3 regions of the Microbispora rosea genome follow, and region 2 is predicted to be linked to each of the others. Evidence: predicted binding sites of a transcription regulator. Region 2 holds the regulator's gene; each other region holds the start of a gene.

What was found. Region 2 encodes HrcA, which represses chaperone genes, less so after heat shock. Its sites were predicted from a motif close to TTGGCACTCTCNNNNNGAGAGTGCCAA; they were not measured.
Region 1: a site for HrcA is predicted at 3,454-3,480, ahead of groL (chaperonin GroEL). Genes of this name have one in related genera too.
Region 3: a site for HrcA is predicted at 1,562-1,588, ahead of ACIBK1_RS33585 (FmdB family zinc ribbon protein). Genes of this name have one in related genera too.

The regions. Positions count from the first base shown of each region.
Region 1 covers NZ_JBITJO010000011.1:227,005-233,121, forward strand. Annotated here, with positions in the region: gene ACIBK1_RS34465 (HelD family protein) at 1-1,191, shown strand, start outside; gene ACIBK1_RS34470 (GNAT family N-acetyltransferase) at 1,188-1,616, shown strand; gene groL (chaperonin GroEL) at 1,689-3,311, opposite strand; gene ACIBK1_RS34480 (cold-shock protein) at 3,798-3,998, opposite strand; gene ACIBK1_RS34485 (MoaD/ThiS family protein) at 4,255-4,530, opposite strand; gene thrC (threonine synthase) at 4,576-5,850, opposite strand; SAM riboswitch class I at 5,865-6,004, opposite strand; gene ACIBK1_RS34495 (RNA polymerase sigma factor) at 6,102-6,117, opposite strand, start outside.
Region 2 covers NZ_JBITJO010000007.1:255,180-261,296, reverse strand. Annotated here, with positions in the region: gene ACIBK1_RS28645 (SigE family RNA polymerase sigma factor) at 1-408, shown strand, start outside; gene ACIBK1_RS28640 (hypothetical protein) at 405-1,073, shown strand; gene ACIBK1_RS28635 (16S rRNA (uracil(1498)-N(3))-methyltransferase) at 1,110-1,844, opposite strand; gene dnaJ (molecular chaperone DnaJ) at 1,854-2,990, opposite strand; gene hrcA (heat-inducible transcriptional repressor HrcA) at 2,991-4,004, opposite strand; gene ACIBK1_RS28620 (hypothetical protein) at 4,162-4,827, shown strand; gene ACIBK1_RS28615 (DUF3097 domain-containing protein) at 4,846-5,646, shown strand; gene hemW (radical SAM family heme chaperone HemW) at 5,643-6,117, opposite strand, start outside.
Region 3 covers NZ_JBITJO010000011.1:41,482-47,598, forward strand. Annotated here, with positions in the region: gene ACIBK1_RS33580 (potassium/proton antiporter) at 12-1,451, shown strand; gene ACIBK1_RS33585 (FmdB family zinc ribbon protein) at 1,604-1,951, shown strand; gene ACIBK1_RS33590 (S-methyl-5'-thioadenosine phosphorylase) at 2,014-2,820, shown strand; gene ACIBK1_RS33595 (SAF domain-containing protein) at 3,029-3,679, shown strand; gene ACIBK1_RS33600 (MarR family winged helix-turn-helix transcriptional regulator) at 3,730-4,182, opposite strand; gene ACIBK1_RS33605 (DUF1801 domain-containing protein) at 4,300-4,650, shown strand; gene ACIBK1_RS33610 (D-alanyl-D-alanine carboxypeptidase family protein) at 4,685-5,809, opposite strand; gene ACIBK1_RS33615 (hypothetical protein) at 5,939-6,117, opposite strand, start outside.

The DNA.
Region 1 (6,117 bases), on a different contig from region 2:
GCCGTGAAGGGCGACGCCCGCATGGCCGAGGTCGTCAGGCGGGCGCTGTGGCTGCATGTGACCAAGCCGGTCGAAGGGGTGCTGTTCACCAAGGGCATCAACCGCTATCGGGTGCCCGATCACGAGGTCCGTGAGATCGTCGCCTCGCTGCGCGGGACGACGCGGTACGGCCCGGGCCGCGCCACCCTGGCCCAGCGGCTCGCCCACGCCGTGCTCGTCCAGATGGAACGGCGCGGCGAGTCGCCCGACGACCGGGTCCAGGACGCGGTGGCCCGGTCGAAGCCGGTCAAGGCCGTGCTGGACGCCGTCTGGCCGAAGCTCACCCCCGAGCAGGTGCTGTTCCGGCTGCTGTCGGACCCCGAGTTCCTGGCCAAGGCGGCCCGGTCGGACCTCTCGCCGGAGGAGCAACAGCTCCTCGTGTGGCGCAAGCCGTACAAGTCACACCGGTCGGCCAAGTGGACGGCCGCCGACGCGGCGCTGCTGGACGAACTCGGCGACCTGATCGAGCGGACCCCTTCGCGGGGACACCTCGTGGTGGACGAGGCGCAGGACCTGTCGGCGATGCAGTTGCGGGCGCTCGGACGCCGCTGCCGCAACGGCTCGGCGACCGTGCTCGGCGACCTCGCCCAGGGCACGACACCCTGGTCGGCGCGTTCGTGGAAGACCGTGCTCGACCACCTCGGCCAGCCGTCCGGCGAGGTCACCGAGCTCACGCTCGGCTTCCGTGTGCCTCGCGAGGTCCTCGACTTCGCCGCACGGCTGCTGCCCTCCGTCGCCCCCGAGCTCGCCCCGCCGCGCTCGCTGCGTCCCGGTGCCGGCTCCCTGTCCGTACGCCGCGAGACCGACGTCGCCGCGGCCCTCTCCGAGGCCGTACGGCAGGCCCTCGCGCAGGAGGGCTCCGTCGGTGTCATCGCCGCCGACTCCGCCCTTCCCGCGCTCTCAGCGGCCCTGGAGGCCACCGCGGTGCCGCACACGGTGCTCGGCCCGGACTCGACGGGCGACGACCGGGTGCTGCTGGTCCCCGCGACGCTCGCCAAGGGCCTGGAGTACGACCACGTGATCGTCGCCGAGCCCGCCGCGATCGTGGAGGCGGAGGAGCGCGGCCTCGCCCGCCTCTACGTGGTCCTCACCCGGGCGGTAACGTCACTGACCGTCCTGCACGGCCGCGATCTTCCCGAGGAGCTGCGATGACTTCGACCGGCGTAAGCGTCCGCCACGGAGCGCTCGACGACGTCCCGGCCCTCCTGCGGTTCTGGCTGGAGGCCGCGGAGAACACCGACAGGCACGACGACGCCGGCAAGGTCGTGGCCCTGATCGAGCGCGACCCCGAGGCGCTGCTCATCGCCGAGATCGACGGCCGCATGGTCGGCACGCTCATCGCCGCATGGGACGGCTGGCGCGCCCACCTCTACCGGCTCGCCGTTGATCCCGCCCACCGGCGGATGGGCATCGGATCACGGCTGATCGGGGCCGCCGAGGAGCGGTTCAGGGAGTTCGGCGCGTTCCGTGCCGACGCGATGGTCCTGCACGACAACGCCCTGGCGCACCACGCCTGGACGGCGGCGGGATACACGATGCAGACCGACTGCGCCCGCTGGGTCAGGCGCCTCACCTGAGGCGCACCACGGGAAAGGGCGGTTCCCCCGAGGGGGAACCGCCCTTCCGTTGAGACGAAGCAGGCAGATGGATCAGAAGTCCATGTCGCCGCCGCCGGGCATGGCGGGGGCCTTCTCCTTCTCGGGCTTCTCGGCGATGACGGCCTCGGTGGTCAGGAACAGCGCCGCGATGGACGCCGCGTTCTGCAGCGCCGAGCGGGTGACCTTGGCCGGGTCGATGATGCCGGACTCGAACATGTTGACGTACTCGCCGGTCGCGGCGTTGAGGCCCTCACCAGCCGGGAGGTTGCGGACCTTCTCCACCACGACGCCGCCCTCGAGGCCGGCGTTGACGGCGATCTGCTTCAGCGGCTCCTCAAGGGCCTTGCGGACGATCGCGGCACCGGTGGCCTCGTCGCCGTTGACCTCGAGCTTGTCGAACGCGTTGGCGCCGGCCTGCAGCAGAGCCACGCCACCGCCGGGGACGATGCCCTCCTCGACCGCGGCCTTCGCGTTGCGGACGGCGTCCTCGATGCGGTGCTTGCGCTCCTTGAGCTCGACCTCGGTGGCCGCGCCGGCCTTGATGACGGCGACGCCGCCGGCCAGCTTGGCGAGGCGCTCCTGGAGCTTCTCGCGGTCGTAGTCGGAGTCGGTGCGCTCGATCTCGGCGCGGATCTCGTTGACCCGGCCGGAGATCTGCTCGGCGTCACCGGCGCCGTCGACGATCGTGGTCTCGTCCTTGGTGATGACGACCTTGCGGGCGCGGCCGAGCAGGTCGAGGGTGGCGTTCTCGAGCTTGAGACCGACCTCCTCGGAGATGACCTGGCCACCGGTGAGGATGGCGATGTCGCCCAGCATGGCCTTGCGGCGGTCGCCGAAGCCCGGAGCCTTGACGGCCACGGACTTGAACAGGCCGCGGATCTTGTTGACGACCAGGGTGGCCAGGGCCTCGCCCTCGACGTCCTCGGCGATGATGACCAGCGGCTTGCCGGACTGCACGACCTTGTCGAGCAGCGGCAGCAGGTCCTTGTTCGCCGAGACCTTGGAGTTGACGATCAGGATGTACGGGTCCTCGAAGACCGCCTCCATGCGCTCGGGATCGGTCACGAAGTAGCCGGACACGTAACCCTTGTCGAAGCGCATGCCCTCGGTGAGCTCCAGCTCCAGGCCGAAGGTGTTGCTCTCCTCGACGGTGATGACGCCTTCCTTGCCCACCTTGTCCATCGCCTCGGCGATGAGGGCGCCGATCTCGGTGTCGGCGGCGGAGATGGAGGCGGTGGAGGCGATCTGCTCCTTCGTCTCCACGTCCTTGGCGAGCTTCGACAGCTCCTCGCTGACGCGCTCGACGGCGGCCTCGATGCCCTTCTTCAGCGCCATCGGGTTGGCGCCGGCGGCCACGTTGCGCAGACCCTCGCGGACCAGCGCCTGAGCGAGCACGGTGGCCGTCGTCGTGCCGTCACCGGCGACGTCGTCGGTCTTCTTCGCGACTTCCTTGACCAGCTCGGCGCCGATCTTCTCCCACGGGTCCTCGAGCTCGATCTCCTTGGCGATGGAGACACCGTCGTTGGTGATCGTGGGGGCGCCCCACTTCTTCTCCAGCACGACGTTGCGGCCCTTGGGGCCGAGGGTCACCTTCACGGCGTCGGCGAGCTGGTTCATACCGCGCTCGAGACCGCGCCGGGCGTCCTCGTCAAACGCGATCATCTTGGCTGCCATTAGGCTAGACCTCCCAGTAGCAGGGTGTCTTCAACGGACCGAGCCGACGCCCGCGACGGCTTGGACCCGCTATCCCTGCGCGGGCCCCATCGCCCCGATCCCGGTTGTTGTCACTCTCGACCTCAGAGTGCCAAACAAGTATTTAGCACTCTACCCCTGAGAGTGCAAGCGGAAGCCGTGCTGACCAGCTTGGACGGTATGTCCAGAGCGACCCTCCGGAGCGACGCGCCGCCGGTCAGGACCGAGGAGCCGAGCGAGAGCCGAGCGGGAGCCGCGAGGAGTGCGGCCCCGCTCCGGACCCAGCGGCCCATACCCGCCCGAGTGGCCGCAAAAGGGCCGTGGAAGGGCCGCGGAAGGGCCTTGAAAGGCCCGCAGTGGCCCGCAGGCGCCCGGAGTGGCCGTGCGGAGCGAGGCGGGTGGGACCGGCAAGCGGAAGGCCCGGTGCGCGAGTCCCGCGCGCCGGGCCTTCCAAGGTCGATGACGGGATCAGACGGCCCGTACGGCTTCCGCCTGCGGGCCCTTCTGACCCTGCGTGATGTCGAACTCAACCCGCTGACCCTGCTCGAGGGCCTTGTAGCCGTCCATCATGATTGCCGAGTAATGGACGAACACGTCCTTACCACCGTCTACCGCGATGAAGCCGTAGCCCTTGTCCGCGTTAAACCATTTGACGGTGCCCTGCGCCACTTCCGACTCCTCTTGCTGGGCTGGGGACCACACCCAAGAAGCCCCCGGTTTTGTCGATCGTCATCGACCATACCCGTGTCAAGCCGTAGGACAACAGAGTCAATCCGCAAACTACTACTTGGCGTTCGCTCAAAGCGGGACCGAAGAATATTCACTTTGCTGTTGAATAGTTGAGAGCTACACCATTTGCCACGGCTTCGTATGACTTCTTCACCGATAGAAGCGCATGTCAGATGCTCGGCTCCGGTGCGGCGGCTCAGCCTCCGGCGACGGCGGGGATGACCGAAATCTGCACCCCGTCCGGCGTGGCGGTGTCCAGACCGTCGGCGAATCGGACATCCTCTTCTCCGACGTAGACGTTGACAAAACGCCGGATCTTACCCGTCTCGTCCAGGATGCGCCCGCCGATGCCGGGGTAGTCCGCGTCGAGCTTCTGCAGGACCTCGCGGAGCGTTCCTCCCTCCCCGCTCACCTCCGCGGCTCCGTTGGTGTACGTCCGGAGAATCGTCGGAATCCGCACGGAAACGCTCATTGTTCGCTCGCTTTCGTTACTGCCGATGGGCTTTTTGAAACGCTTTCAGTTGGCGAATGCCGCACGGAACGCGTCGAGAGAGGGACGGATGACGGCGGCGGGACGGGCGTGCTCGGCCACCGCGTCGAGCGTCTTGAGCCCGTCGCCGGTGTTCAGCACCACGGTCTCGGCGTCGGGGTCGAGGCGGCCCTCGCGCACCAGCTTGCGCAGCACGCCGACCGTGACGCCGCCCGCGGTCTCCGCGAAGACGCCCTCGGTCCTGGCCAGCAGGCGGATCGCGTCGACCACTTCCCGGTCGTTCACGTCCTCCACGGCGCCGCCCGTCCGCCGCGCGATGTCGAGCACGTACGGCCCGTCCGCCGGGTTGCCGATGGCGAGGGACTTGGCGATGGTGTCGGGCCGCACCGGCTGCACCACGTCCTGCCCGGCCTTGAACGCCTGGGATACCGGCGAGCAGCCCTCGGCCTGCGCCCCGAAGATCCGGTAGGGCCGATCCTCGACCAGCCCCAGCTTGACCAGCTCGCGGAAGCCCTTGTCGATCTTCGTGAGCTGCGAGCCGGAGGCCACCGGGATGACGATCTGGTCGGGCAGCCGCCAGCCGAGCTGCTCGGCGATCTCGTATGCCAGCGTCTTGGAGCCCTCGGCGTAGAAGGGCCGGAGGTTGACGTTGACGAAGCCCCACTTCTCGCCGAGCTCGTCGCCGATGAGCTCGGAGCAGAAGCGGTTGACCTCGTCGTAGGTGCCTTCGATGGCGACCAGGCGGCCGCCGTACACCGCGGCCATGGTGACCTTGGCCGGCTCCAGGTCGGCGGGAATGAACACGCAGGAGTCCAGCCCGGCCCTGGCGGCGGCCGCGCCCACCGCGCCGGCGAGGTTGCCGGTGGAGGAGCACGACAGCGTGTGGAAGCCGAAGGTGCGCGCGGCCTCCAGCGCGATCGCGACGACCCGGTCCTTGAAGGAGTGGGTCGGGTTGCCGGAGTCGTCCTTGACGTGGAGCGACCGAAGGCCCAGCTCGGCCGCCAGCCTGTCGGCCTTCACGAGCTTGGTCCAGCCGGGCTGGAGGTTGGGCTTGGCCGCCACGCCGGCGGGAACGGGGAGCAGGGAGCGGTAGCGCCAGATGTTCGCGGGGCCGGACTCGATGTCCTCCCGGCGAACCTCGCCGAAGTCGTACGCCACCTCAAGGGGGCCGAAACACTCCGTACAGGCGAAAATCGGGCCGAGCTCATAAAGAGCGCCGCATTCGCGACACGAAAGACCGGTTGCGGGGCCGAACTCGACGGTGTTCGCGGCAGTGTTAGCGGCAGTGCTGGTGTGCGCCATGAAGCGAGGCCTTTCCCTCATCTTCGCTCGCGACCACCCTGGCCGCGAGCCGGAATTGGCACCTGTCCCGGCCGGGCCTCGTGGGCACGAGTTCGACACCGGGGAGGTTGCCGGGGCTTCGCAGGGCCGGTCCCTCCACCCCTCTGGATGAGCATGTTCAGTTGTAGGACCTTCAGAGGAAAGGTCCCTAGCACTGTACCCCGGCGTCCCCGGTGTCCGTTCTTACGTCTCACATCGCGAGACGATTTGTATCAGCCGTACGCCTCG
Region 2 (6,117 bases):
GTGGCCAGCGCGGAAGAGGTCGTTCAGGACGCGTTCGTCGCCCTTCATGGCGCCTGGCGCAGGCTGAGAGACACCGACAAGGCACTGGCCTACCTTCGCCAATCGGTCGTGAACCGATCGCGTTCCGTGCTGCGGCACCGAGCGGTCGTCGAGAAGTACGCGCCCAAGGGGCTGCCCGACGCGCCGAGCGCGGAGAACGGCGCGATCGGTGAACTGGAGCGTTCGGCCGTCATCGAGGCGCTTCGCGGCTTACCCAACCGCCAGCGCGAGGCGCTGGTGCTGCGATACTACGGCGACCTGTCGGAGGCCGAGATCGCACACGCGATGGGGATCAGCAAGGGCGCCGTGAAGAGTCACACGGCCCGCGGCATGGCCGCACTACGGATGGCACTGGAGCAGTTCTCATGACCTTCCCTCCCGACGACGAGTACGGCGAGTTGCTCCGCCGTGCCCTGCGCGCGGAGGCGGACTCGGTCGTGCCGTCTCCCGATGGACTCGAAATCATCCGCGGGCGGATCGACCAGCGCGGTCTGCGCGGCCTGCGGCACATGCTGTGGTGGCGCGTCGGAGCGGCCGCCGCCGGTGCCGTGCTCGTGGCGGGCGCGGTCGTGATGGTCGTCCCCGACCTGCGCGACCAGGTGGCGCAGTCGACGGGCATCGCCCCCGCCGGCGACGAGCGCGTGGACAAGGGGGACACCTCGTCGGTGACCCGGCCGCCCCACTCGGCGCCCTCGCAGCCGGTCGTGATCGTGCCCGTCACGCCGAGCCCGTCCCGCCAGCGGCCGAGCCCGTCCCCCACGCGCAAGACGGGCGCGACCACCAGGCCGTCGCCGTCGCCGTCCGATCCCTGCGTCACGCCCACGCCCCAGGCCGGGGTGATCGAGCCCGACGCGGCCCTCCCGCCGACGTGCTCGCCCGCGTCGGTGACGCAGCAGCCGCCCGTGGTAACGCCGTCGGCCTCGCGCCGTCCCTCGTCGGCTCCGCACACGAAGTCCGCGCCCCCGGTCACCCCGAGCACGACGCCACCGGAGACGACGACACCCGACCCGGCGAGCCCGACGCCCTCACCCTGACCCCCGGTCATCGGCCGGGGGATCCGCGGCCGGCCGTCACCAGCGGCCGCAGCGGGACAGCAGGACGGCCGCCGCGGCGACGCCCGCCGTCGAGGTGCGCAGCACCGTCGGCCCCAGCAGGGCCGGCGTGGCTCCCGCCGCCCGCAACGTGGCGATCTCCTCGTCGGTGACGCCGCCCTCCGGGCCGACGACCACCACGATGTCGCCCGGCTCCTGCGGCAGGGGCAGACGGCTCAGCGGCTCGGCCGCCTCCTCGTGCAGGACGACCGCGAGCGCCGCCGCCGAGACGAGCGAGCCGACCGCCGCGGTCGTGGCCTGCTCGGTCACCTCGGGCAGATGGAAGCGCCGGGCCTGCTTGGCCGCCTCGCGGGCCGTACCACGCCAGCGGGCGAGGGCCTTGGCGGCCCGGTCGCCCTTCCACTGGGTCACGCACCGGGAGGCGGCCCAGGGGACGATCACGTCGACCCCTGCCTCGGTCATCATCTCGACCGCGAGCTCGCCCCGGTCGCCCTTGGGCAGGCCCTGCACGACCACCAGCCTCGGCCGGGGCGGCGGAACCTCGAACCGGCGCAGCACCTCGGCGGTCAGCGAGTCCTTCCCCGCCGCCGTGACCGTGCACTCGGCCACCCGCCCCGCGCCGTCGGTCAGGTCGATCCGCTCCCCCGGCCGCAGGCGGCGTACGGCGGCGGCGTGCCGCCCCTCGGGCCCGTCGAGGACGATCGTGTCCGCCGCCTGGCCGGCCGCGTCCGACAGGAACACGGGAACAGTCATGCGATCAGCTCAGCGGCCGTTGAAGGCGTCCCGCAGGCGGGAGAAGAAGCCCTGCTGGCCCGGGGAGAACTTGCCGGGCGGACGCTCCTCGCCGCGCAGTTTCGCCAGCTCGCGCAGCAGCTCCTCCTGCTGCGGGTCGAGCTTGCCCGGCGTCTCGACGTTCACGTGGATCAGCAGGTCGCCCCTGCCGGTCTCGTTGAGCCGCTGGACGCCCTTGCTGTACAGGGGGATGACCTGGCCGGCCTGAGTGCCGGGCCGGATGTCGATGTCCTCCGTGCCGTCGAGGGTCTCGATCGCGATCGAGGTGCCGAGCGCCGCGGCCGTCATCGGGATGTGAACCGTGCAGTGCAGGTCGTCGCCGCGCCGCTCGAAGATCTGGTGCGGCCGCTCGACGATCTCCAGGAACAGGTCGCCGGGAGGCCCGCCACCGGGGCCGACCTCGCCCTCGCCGGCGAGCTGGATGTGCGTGCCGTCCTCGACGCCGGCCGGGATCCTGACCTTGATCGTGCGCCGGGTCCGCACCCGTCCCTCGCCCGAGCACTCCATGCAGGGGTGCCGGATGACGCTGCCGTACCCGCCGCACTGGGGGCAGGGGCGTGAGGTCATGACCTGACCGAGGAACGAACGGGTCACCTGCGACACCTCGCCGCGTCCGTGGCACATGTCGCAGGTGTCGGGGTGCGTGCCGGACGCCGCCCCGGAGCCCTGGCAGACCTCGCAGACCACGGCCGTGTCGACCACGATCTCGCGGGTCGTGCCGAAGGCCGCCTCCCCCAGGTCGAGCTCGACCCTGATGGTGGCGTTGCGGCCCCGGCGGGCGCGGGAGCGGGGCCCCCGCGCGCCGCCCGCCGAGCCGAAGAAGGCGTCCATGATGTCGCTGAACGGGAAGCCAGCGCCGAAACCGCCGGCTCCGGCCCCGGCTCCCGCGCCGCCGAACGGGTCGGCGCCCATGTCGTACATACGGCGCTTGCCCGCGTCGGACAGCACCTCGTACGCCTGGTTGATCTCCTTGAACCGCTCCTGGGTCTCCGGATCGGGGTTGACGTCCGGGTGCAGCTCACGGGCGAGACGGCGATATGCCTTCTTGATCTCTTCCTGGCTGGCGTCGCGCCGTACGCCAAGGGTCGCGTAGTAGTCGTTGGACACTTATGACCCCGCCAGGATCTGGCCGACGTACCGCGCCACCGCGCGCACCGCACCCATCGTCACCGGATAGTCCATTCGTGTCGGGCCCAGCACTCCGAGCCGGGCCAGTTCTCTGTCGCCCGAACCGTATCCGGCGGCCACGATAGAGGTGCCGCGCAGTCCGCTGTAGGGATTCTCGGATCCGATTCTGACGGTGATGTCGGACAGCCCGCCGGTCTCCCCCAGCAGGCGGATGAGGACGACCTGTTCCTCCAGCGCCTCCAGCACGCCGCGCAGGCCGACGCTGAAATCCGCCGCGGCGAGGTTGGCCGTACCGGCGAAGGCGATTTTCTCCTCGTGCCGCTCCACGAGCGTCTCCAGCAGCACGGAAAGGATCGTGGCCGCCACCGGCCTGTCCTCCGCGGGCAGCCGCTCGGGCACGTCGGCCACGGTCTCGGGCACCTGGGACAGCCCGCACCCGTCGAGACACGCGTTGAGCACGGCGCGCAGGTTGGCGATCCGGTCGTCGGCGATGGCCTCGGGCAGGTCGACCATCCGCTGCTCGACCCGTCCCGTGTTGGTGATCAGCACCAGCATGACCCGCCGCTCGGCGATCGGGACGATCTCCACATGGCGCACCGACGACCTGGTGAGCGAGGGGTACTGAACCACCGCGACCTGCCGGGTGAGCTGCGCGAGCAGCCGCACCGTGCGCATGACGATCTCGTCGAGGTCCACGGCCCCGGCGAGGAAGGTCTCGATGGCCCTGCGCTCCGCGCCCGACAGCGGCTTGATCTGCGACAGCCGGTCGACGAACAGGCGGTATCCCTTGTCCGTCGGCACCCTTCCGGCACTGGTGTGCGGCTGGGCGATGTAACCCTGCTCCTCCAGCGCGGCCATGTCGTTGCGGATCGTCGCCGGAGAGACGCCGAGGTTGTGCCTGTCCGCCAGGGCCTTTGACCCCACCGGCTCGTTGGTGGACACGTAGTCCTCGACGATGGCGCGCAGGACGGCGAGCTTGCGGTCGTCGAGCACTGTGCCACCTCCCTGTGCCTGGAAACACCGACTCTGGCACTCTGTGTTCCCGAGTGCCAAGTGTACGGCTACCACCCCACGTGGTGCGATAACGCGGAGACACCAGGACAAGCGAGCTGCAAATCGACCGCAAGCCGCATGGTCGACTCTTCACCCCATGCACGAGAATCAGACCTTCCCGCCGGCCGAGGCGACCATGCGGGTGCCCCGCCCCATGATGCCCCCGGCGCCGGCCGGCGCGACCTTGCGGCTGCCGCATCCCTTTCCCCCGCCGTACGCCGGCTCCCGGCCGGTCCGGCCGCGGCTGCTGTGGGTCTTCCTCTCCTGGGCGCTCTTCGTCGTCCTGCTGGTGGCGGGCGTCGGCGGGTTCGCCGGTGGCCTGTTCTCCACGCTCGGCGACGCCGCACCCGCCACGATCTTCTCCGGCGGGCAGTCGGTGAGCGTCGCGCTCGACCCCGCGGACAGGCCGGCGATCTACGCGGCCGTCGACCAGCCCACCGACGTCCGCTGTCAGCTCGGCGACGGCACCGATTCGCGGGTGCGGCTGACCCGCCCGGCCATCTCGCAGACCTTCACGCTGAACGGCACGACCTGGGAGCTGCTGTTCGAGGCCGGCGTGCCTGAGGCGGGCACCTACCCGCTCGCCTGCGAGGGCGACGGGGTGCGTTTCGGCGTCGGCAAGCAGCTCGCCGACGCGGCCGGCCTGCTGGTGGGCGGCACCGTCGCGCTGCTCACCCTGCCCACCGTCGGCTTCCTGGCCGCGCTGATCGTGACGATCGTCGTGCTCGCCCGTCGCTCCGCGGCCCGCCGTCGCAGGGCGTGATTTGCTAGCGTTCCCCGCATGTACGGGCGGGACGTGCTTTCCGGAGACTGGCGGCGGCCACGGCGAGGGCAGATCCCCGAGATCCCGGCCGAGCCCGACCTCGTGGTCGAGGACGCCGAGGGCCGTTTCTGCGGCGCCGTGGTGGCCTGCGACAAGGAGGCCGTGACACTGGAGGACCGGTTCGGCCGTCGGCGGGTGTTCCCGCTGACGCCCGCCGGATTCCTCCTCGAAGGCAAACCGGTGACGCTGGTGCGCCCTCAGGCCGGCGCGAAGGGGCCGCTGCGGAGCGCCTCGGGGTCGATCGCGGTCGAGGGCCTGCGCGCGCAGGTCGCCAGGGAGAGCCGCATCTACGTCGAGGGCGTCCACGACGCCTCGCTGGTGGAGAAGATCTGGGGGCACGACCTGCGGGTGGAAGGGGTCGTCGTCGAATACCTGGAGGGTGTGGACGACCTCCCGGCGATCGTCGAGGAGTTCGGCCCCGAGCCGGGCAGGCGGCTCGGGGTGCTCGTGGACCACCTGGTGCCCGGATCGAAGGAGAGCCGCATCGCCGCCCGGGTGTCCGGAGACGACGTGCTCATCGTCGGGCATCCGTTCGTGGACATCTGGCAGGCGGTCAAGCCCCGGGCGCTCGGCATCCCCGCCTGGCCGGACGTGCCGCGCGGCGTGCCCTGGAAGGAGGGCGTGATCGACGCCCTCGGCTGGCGGATGGACCCCCAGGAGGCGTGGCGGCACATCCTGGGCCGCGTCACGACCTACGCCGACCTGGAGCCCGAGCTGCTCGGCCGCGTGGAAGAACTGATCGACTTCGTCACGGGCTAAGGTGTGAGGTCCCGCACCAGGGCGTCCGCGAGCAGCCTGCCGCGCAGCGTGAGCACGGCCTGTCCCGCCTTGAACGCCTCCACCTCCAGCAATCCGTCCGCCAGCGCCCTCGCGCACGCCGTACGCGCCCGGGGGGCGAGGCCGGCGAGCGGGAGGCCCGAGGCGAGGCGCAGCTCCAGCATGACCCGTTCGACGGCCCTGTCCTCCGCCGACAGCACCTCGCGGGCGTGCGCGGGCGAGGCCCCGGCCGCCAGGCGCGCGGCGTACGCCGCGGGGTGCTTGACGTTCCACCAGCGGGTGCCGCCGACGTGGCTGTGCGCCCCCGGCCCGGCCCCCCACCAGTCGCCGCCGGTCCAGTACAGCAAATTGTGGCGGCAGCGGGCCTCGTCATCCGCCGCCCAGTTGGAGATCTCGTACCAGCTCAGGCCCGCGGCCGTCAGCATCTCCTCGGCGATCAGGTAGCGGTCGGCC
Region 3 (6,117 bases), on a different contig from region 2:
CGTCCGTCCGGATCGCGCACCGCACCGGCCTTCCCACGCTGCTCCTCTATCTCGGCCTCGGGCTGCTGCTCGGCGAGGGCGGCATCATCGGCATCCACTTCGACAACGCCCAGACGGCCCAGCAGCTCGGCATGGTCGCGCTCGCCGTGATCCTGGCCGAAGGCGGTCTCACCACCAACTGGAGCCACGTACGCGACGCCGTGCCGACGGCGCTCGTGCTCGCCACGGCCGGTATCGCGGTCAGCGTCGTCGTGCTCGCGGCAGGTGTCGCCGTCCTGCTCGGCATGGAGTGGCGGATGGCGCTGCTGCTCGGCGCGTTCCTGGCGTCGACCGACGCGGCGGCCGTGTTCTCCGTGCTGAGACGGCTGCCGCTGCCTCCCCGGCTCGCGGGAATCCTGGAGGCCGAGTCGGGCTTCAACGACGCCCCGACCGTCATCCTCGTGATCATGCTGAGCGCCGGCTCGACGCTGCCGCTCTCGCTGCCGCACATCCTTCTGGACACCGCCGTCGAACTGGTCATCGGCGCGGCCGTCGGTCTCGCGGTGGGCCCCGCGGGGGTGTACGCGCTGCGCCGGGTCGCGCTGCCCGCCTCCGGCCTCTACCCGATCGCGGTGCTGGCGCTGGCGTTCGTCACCTACAGCGGGGCGACCCTGCTGCACGGCAGCGGGTTCCTCGCGGTCTACCTGACCACGCTGATCCTGGGCAACGCCAGGCTCCCCCACCGCGCCGCCACGCGCGGCTTCGCGGAGGGCGCCGCCTGGCTCGCCCAGATCGGGCTGTTCGTCATGCTCGGAATGCTGGCGAACCCGAGCGAACTGCCGGGCGTGATTGTCCCCGCCCTCGTGGCGGGCCTGCTGCTGGTCCTGCTCGCCCGACCGGCGTCCGTGCTGGTGTCCGCGGCGATCGCACGGCTCCTGCGTCTCGGTTCGCTGTCGTGGCGCGAGCAGGTGTTCCTGTCGTGGGCCGGGCTGCGCGGGGCGGTGCCCATCGTGCTGGCCGCGATCCCCTGGGCCGCCGGTCTGCCGGGGGCGAAGGGCCTGTTCAACGACGTGTTCATCATCGTCATCGTGTTCACGATCCTCCAGGGGCCCACGCTGCCGTACCTCGCCAGGCTGCTCGGCCTGGCGGCGGAGGGCGAGGCCCGCGACCTCGACGTGGAGGCCGCGCCGCTGGGGGAGCTGAACGCCGATCTGCTGCAGGTCCGCATCCCGTCCGGCTCGCTCATGCACGGTGTGGAGATCTTCGAGCTCCGGCTGCCGGCGAACACCATGGTCACGCTCGTCGTACGGAACGGGCAGTCGTTCGTGCCCACGCAGACGACCCGGCTGCTGGCGGGCGACCAGCTCCTCGTGGTCACCACGGCCGCCCAGCGGGAGACGGTCGAACGCCGCCTGCGCGCCGTCAGCCGCCGCGGCAAGCTGGCCGGCTGGTATGGCGAACGCGGCGGCTGACCGCCGTCGCTGTGTCCTCGGGCGCGGGCGGATCTCGGTGGGATCGAATGGGACGGCGCGGGGCAATAAACCGGGCTGGAGTGGCGTTTGGGCTTGTTGACTGCTTACCATTAGCAATCGACCCGGTCGAGTGCCAGTCTCAGGAGGAGCGAGTGCCTACCTACCAGTACGCCTGTACCGCTTGCGGTGAGCAGCTGGAGGCCGTCCAGAAGTTCTCTGACGACCCGCTCACGGAGTGCCCGGCCTGCCAGGGCAAGCTGCGCAAGGTCTTCTCCGCCGTTGGCATCGTGTTCAAGGGCTCGGGCTTCTACCGGACCGACAGCCGTTCCTCGAGCTCGTCGACGACCACGTCCACCACGACGACGTCCTCCTCGAAGTCGTCCGGCGACTCGGGCAAGAAGGAGCCGGCGACCTCCACGAGCTCGTCGAGCACCTCTTCGTCTTCGTCGAGCACCTCCTCGTCGAGCACGTCCTCGTCCGGCTCGACCGCCGCGGCCTGAGGTTATCCACAGGGGCCGGCGGGACGCGGCGGCTGTACGGCGCCGTTCGCTAGGGTCGGCCCATGGTCAATAGCGCAGACATCGGGGTCATCGGCGGCTCGGGGTTCTACTCCCTGCTGGAGGACGCCGAAGAGATCGACGTGACGACGCCGTACGGCCCGCCGAGCGACTCGATCACCGTGGGCCGCATCGGCGAGCGGAGCGTCGCGTTCGTCCCCCGGCACGGCCGCGGCCACACCTTCCCACCCCACCGCATTCCCTATCGGGCGAACATGTGGGCCCTGCGGTCCCTCGGCGTCCGCCAGGTGCTCGCGCCCAGTGCGGTCGGGTCCCTGCGCCCGGAGATCGGCCCGGGCGCCCTCGTGATCCCCGACCAGCTCGTGGATCGCACGCAGGGCCGTGAGCAGACCTACTACGACGCGGGCGGGGCCGTGCACGTGTCGTTCTCCGACCCCTATTGCCCCTCCGGCCGGGCGGCCGCCGTGGCCACGGCGCGCGAGACGGGCTGGGACACGGTCGACGGCGGCACTCTGGTCGTGGTCCAGGGGCCCCGGTTCTCCACCAGGGCAGAGTCGAAGTGGTTCGCGGGGGCGGGCTGGTCGATCATCGGCATGACCGGGCACCCCGAGGCCGTGCTCGCCCGCGAACTCGCCCTCTGCTACACGACGCTCGCCCTCGTGACCGACCACGACGCCGGTGTGGAGGCCGGTGAGGGGGTCACCCACGAAGAGGTCCTCGCTTTCTTCGCCGCCAACGTGGAGCGGATGCGCACTCTGGTCGCCCAGGTCGTCGAGGTCCTTCCGGAGGAGCGCTCCTGCCCCTGCGGCAACGCGCTCGACGGGATCAAGCTGCCGATCGAGCTTCCCTGACGCCGATGCGTGCCATGCCGCACGGCGGTGTCCGGCCGCGGAACCGGCTGCGGACCCGGGGTCGCGACACCGCCGCCGGAGCGCCACCCAGACAAGCAGCGCGGACGGACAGCGCGGACGGACAGCGCGAGGGGGCGTCGGCGTGGAGCGCCCACGGTGCCACCGGGCTCCGTCGTGAGGCGAGGGGCGAAAGGCGGGCGAGGTGGTCATGCGTGATCTGAAGCGGCTGAGGGCGCGCCGTCGCCGTCCGATCGCCGCCGTCCTCTCCGGTATGGCGGTGGCCTGCGTGCTGCTGGCCGTCCGCACCCCCGACGGGGTGGAGGTCCTCGCCGCCGCCCGCGACCTCCCCGGAGGCCGACTGGCCGCCTCCGACGTCGTGGTCGTACGGCTCCCGCCCGACGCGGTGCCCGCCGGGGCGTACGCGCCGGGCGCCCCGGTCCCGGGCCGCGTGCTCGCCGGTCCGTTGCGCCGAGGCGAACTCCTCACCGACGCGCGACTGCTCGGCCCGGGCCTGTTCCACCAGACCCTGGCCGGGCAGACATCCGGCGGCTCGGCCGGCGGTGGCCCGGCCGCGGCGACGGATGTGGTCCCGGGTCTGGTCGCGACGCCGGTCAGGATGGCCGATCCCGACGCCGCCCGCCTGCTGTCGCCGGGAGACGTGATCGACGTCCTGGCGGCCTTCGAGGACGGGCCTTTCCAGGCCCGGACCGTCGCCCAGGAGGTGCGAGTGATCGCCCGGCCACCAGGTCGTACGGACGGCGGCGCGCTGCTCGTGCTGGCCACGACCCCCGGGCAGGCGGCCCAGTTGGCCCAGGCACAGGCGCAGGGCAGGCTGTCGATGACCATCCACCCGCGTTGATGGGCCTTTGTCCGGGCGGCGAAGGGGGCTGATCAGGCCATGAGCGCCTGTCAGGCCGTGGTCGCGCCGGCCTGCCGCCAGGCCCGCTGGTCCCGCGTGACCTGCTGGAGCATCTCCCTGAACCCGGCGTAGCGCCCGGCGCCGAGGGTTCGTTCGTGCCGCTCCTCGATGGCGGCGAGGATCGCGCGCGCCTTGGTGATCTCGTCGATGCCGCGCTCGGTGGGGACGATGAGCTTGGCCCGGCGGTCAGCGGGATCGGGTTCGCGGGTGACGTAGCCGAGCCTGACGAGCTCGTCGAGGATCGTGCCGACGATCTGCTTGTGCTGGCCCGACCGGGCCGCGAGGTCCGTCGCGCGCACGCCCTTCGGATCAAGGAACGCCAGCACGGTCCCGTGCCGCGGGCTCACGTCGGGATGCCCCTGCTCGGCGAGGGTCTCGAACAGCTCCTCCTGAAGAGCACGCATCAACTGGCCGGCCAGCATGCCGAGGTCAGGAACCCGCACGGTCCACCGTCTTCCAAATTTAGTCACGATCATTGACCGTCATGGATCTTTATCATATCGTGGCGCCCTGAACGCGCACAGCCGCCCCAGAGGAACAGACAGCGAGGGATCACGACCATGGCCAGCAGCGAGATCGACACCTACGTCGAGACGAAGCTCGACCCGAAGTACCGCGAGATCGTCGCGGCCCTGCGCACCCTGGTGGCCGAGGAGGCCCCCGAGGCCGTCGAGTGCCTCACGTACGGCTCGCCCGCCTGGCGCGGCAAAAAGATCCTCGCCGTCATCAGCCAGAGCAAGACCCATCTCACCTTCGCCTTCGAGCGGGGCGCGGAGATGTCCGACCCCCACGGCCTCCTGGACGGCGTGGGCAAGAAGACCCGCCACGTCAAGATCAAGACGTTGGACGGGATGAACGAGGACGCGCTGCGCGACTACATCGGCCAGGCCGTCCGCCTCGACGCGAACTGACGCGACCGGTTCCCCCGCTCGGGGGAACCGGTCGTCAGACCTGCGCGCCGAGCTTGGGGTCGTACTCCCAGTGCCAGGGCTCGAAGGGGCTGTGATACGACCAGTCGGGGTGTATCCAGCCATAGCGCTTGCTGTTGGCCTCCAGCCAGTTGAACTGCACGGAGCGGAAGTTCTGCACTCCGCCGCACAGGTCGACCGCGAGCCCCAGACCGTGGTTGCTCTTACCCGGAGTGGCCGCGAAACCGGGCCGCCGATAATAGATGGACTGCTGCTCGCTCAGATTGCGATAGCTGTCGGAGATGCACATCGAGCTGCCGAAGCGCTTCTTGTAGGCGATGTTGAGATCGGCGAAGGCGATCGCCGCGTCCGCCCGCAGCTCCTCTCCGGCCTGCGGCAGGGGGCACAGGATGGTCTGGGGCAGCAGGCCGTTCGGGTACTGCTCCGCCTGACCGATCCTGGTCGGGTCGCAGCCGCCCGCCCCCTTGCTGCCGATCTTCACACCGAGCTTGATCAGCGCCTTGGTCAGCGACCGCACCAGCGTGCTGGAGCGTTTGCGCAGCGCAGCGACCTGCGCACTCAGCTGCGCCTCCTGCAGGAGGTTGGCCGCCCGGAGCTCCTGCGCCTCCTGCGCGAGCTGCTGCTGCCGCTCCAGCAGCTTCACCGCGTCGCCGAGCACGTTGTTCCGCCCGGCGACGATGTGGTCGAGGTCGGCGATCCTCCGGAGCGTCTCCGTGCCGTTTCCCGCCCTGAAGAACGGGCTGAGTCCGTCGAACGAGGGATCCTGGTACATGGACGAGGCGAGGTCGGACAGCGGCTTGCGCAGTTTGTTGAGCTCAGCGGTGGCCTGCTGGAGACTCTGCAACTTGGTCGCCAGCGCCTTCTCGACGGCGCCGAACTTCTTCTGCCGCGCCACCAGTTGCCTGTTCGCGTCCTCGATGGACTTGTACGCCTTCTGAGCCTCCCGCCGCAGCTCGGTCAGCGTGGTGGGCTCCTTGTCGAGCGCACCGGCCGGCGCGCTTGCTCCGGCGGTCTCCGTACGAGCCTTCGCGGTCGTGGTGTCGGCCAAGGCGGCCGTGGCCGTGCCGTACGGGGCGGAGACGGCCAGCGAAGTCATCGCCGTGACGACCGCGATCAGCCTGGCTGATCGAGGAGATGACACGATCGATTCCCCCGTTTGCGAACTCTTGACCTGGGTCAGGGACGCACGTTACTACAGCGCGCCGCGTGCCCGAGCCTCGGTTCGCATAAGTACTATCGACCGGACACGTCGCATTTGCGCGTTTCCAGCTCATCGCCCGCCTTCGGATTGGCCCTCACGCTCCCGGCAGAGCTCCCACAGCCACGTGTCCTGCCACTCCGGCGCGCACGCGAACGTCGTCTCCTCACGAGGCTCCGGTTTCTCTACCGGCCGGCTCGCCTTCGGCGTGTCCCCGTGGACGACCTGACGGACGGGTTGAGCGATCGGAA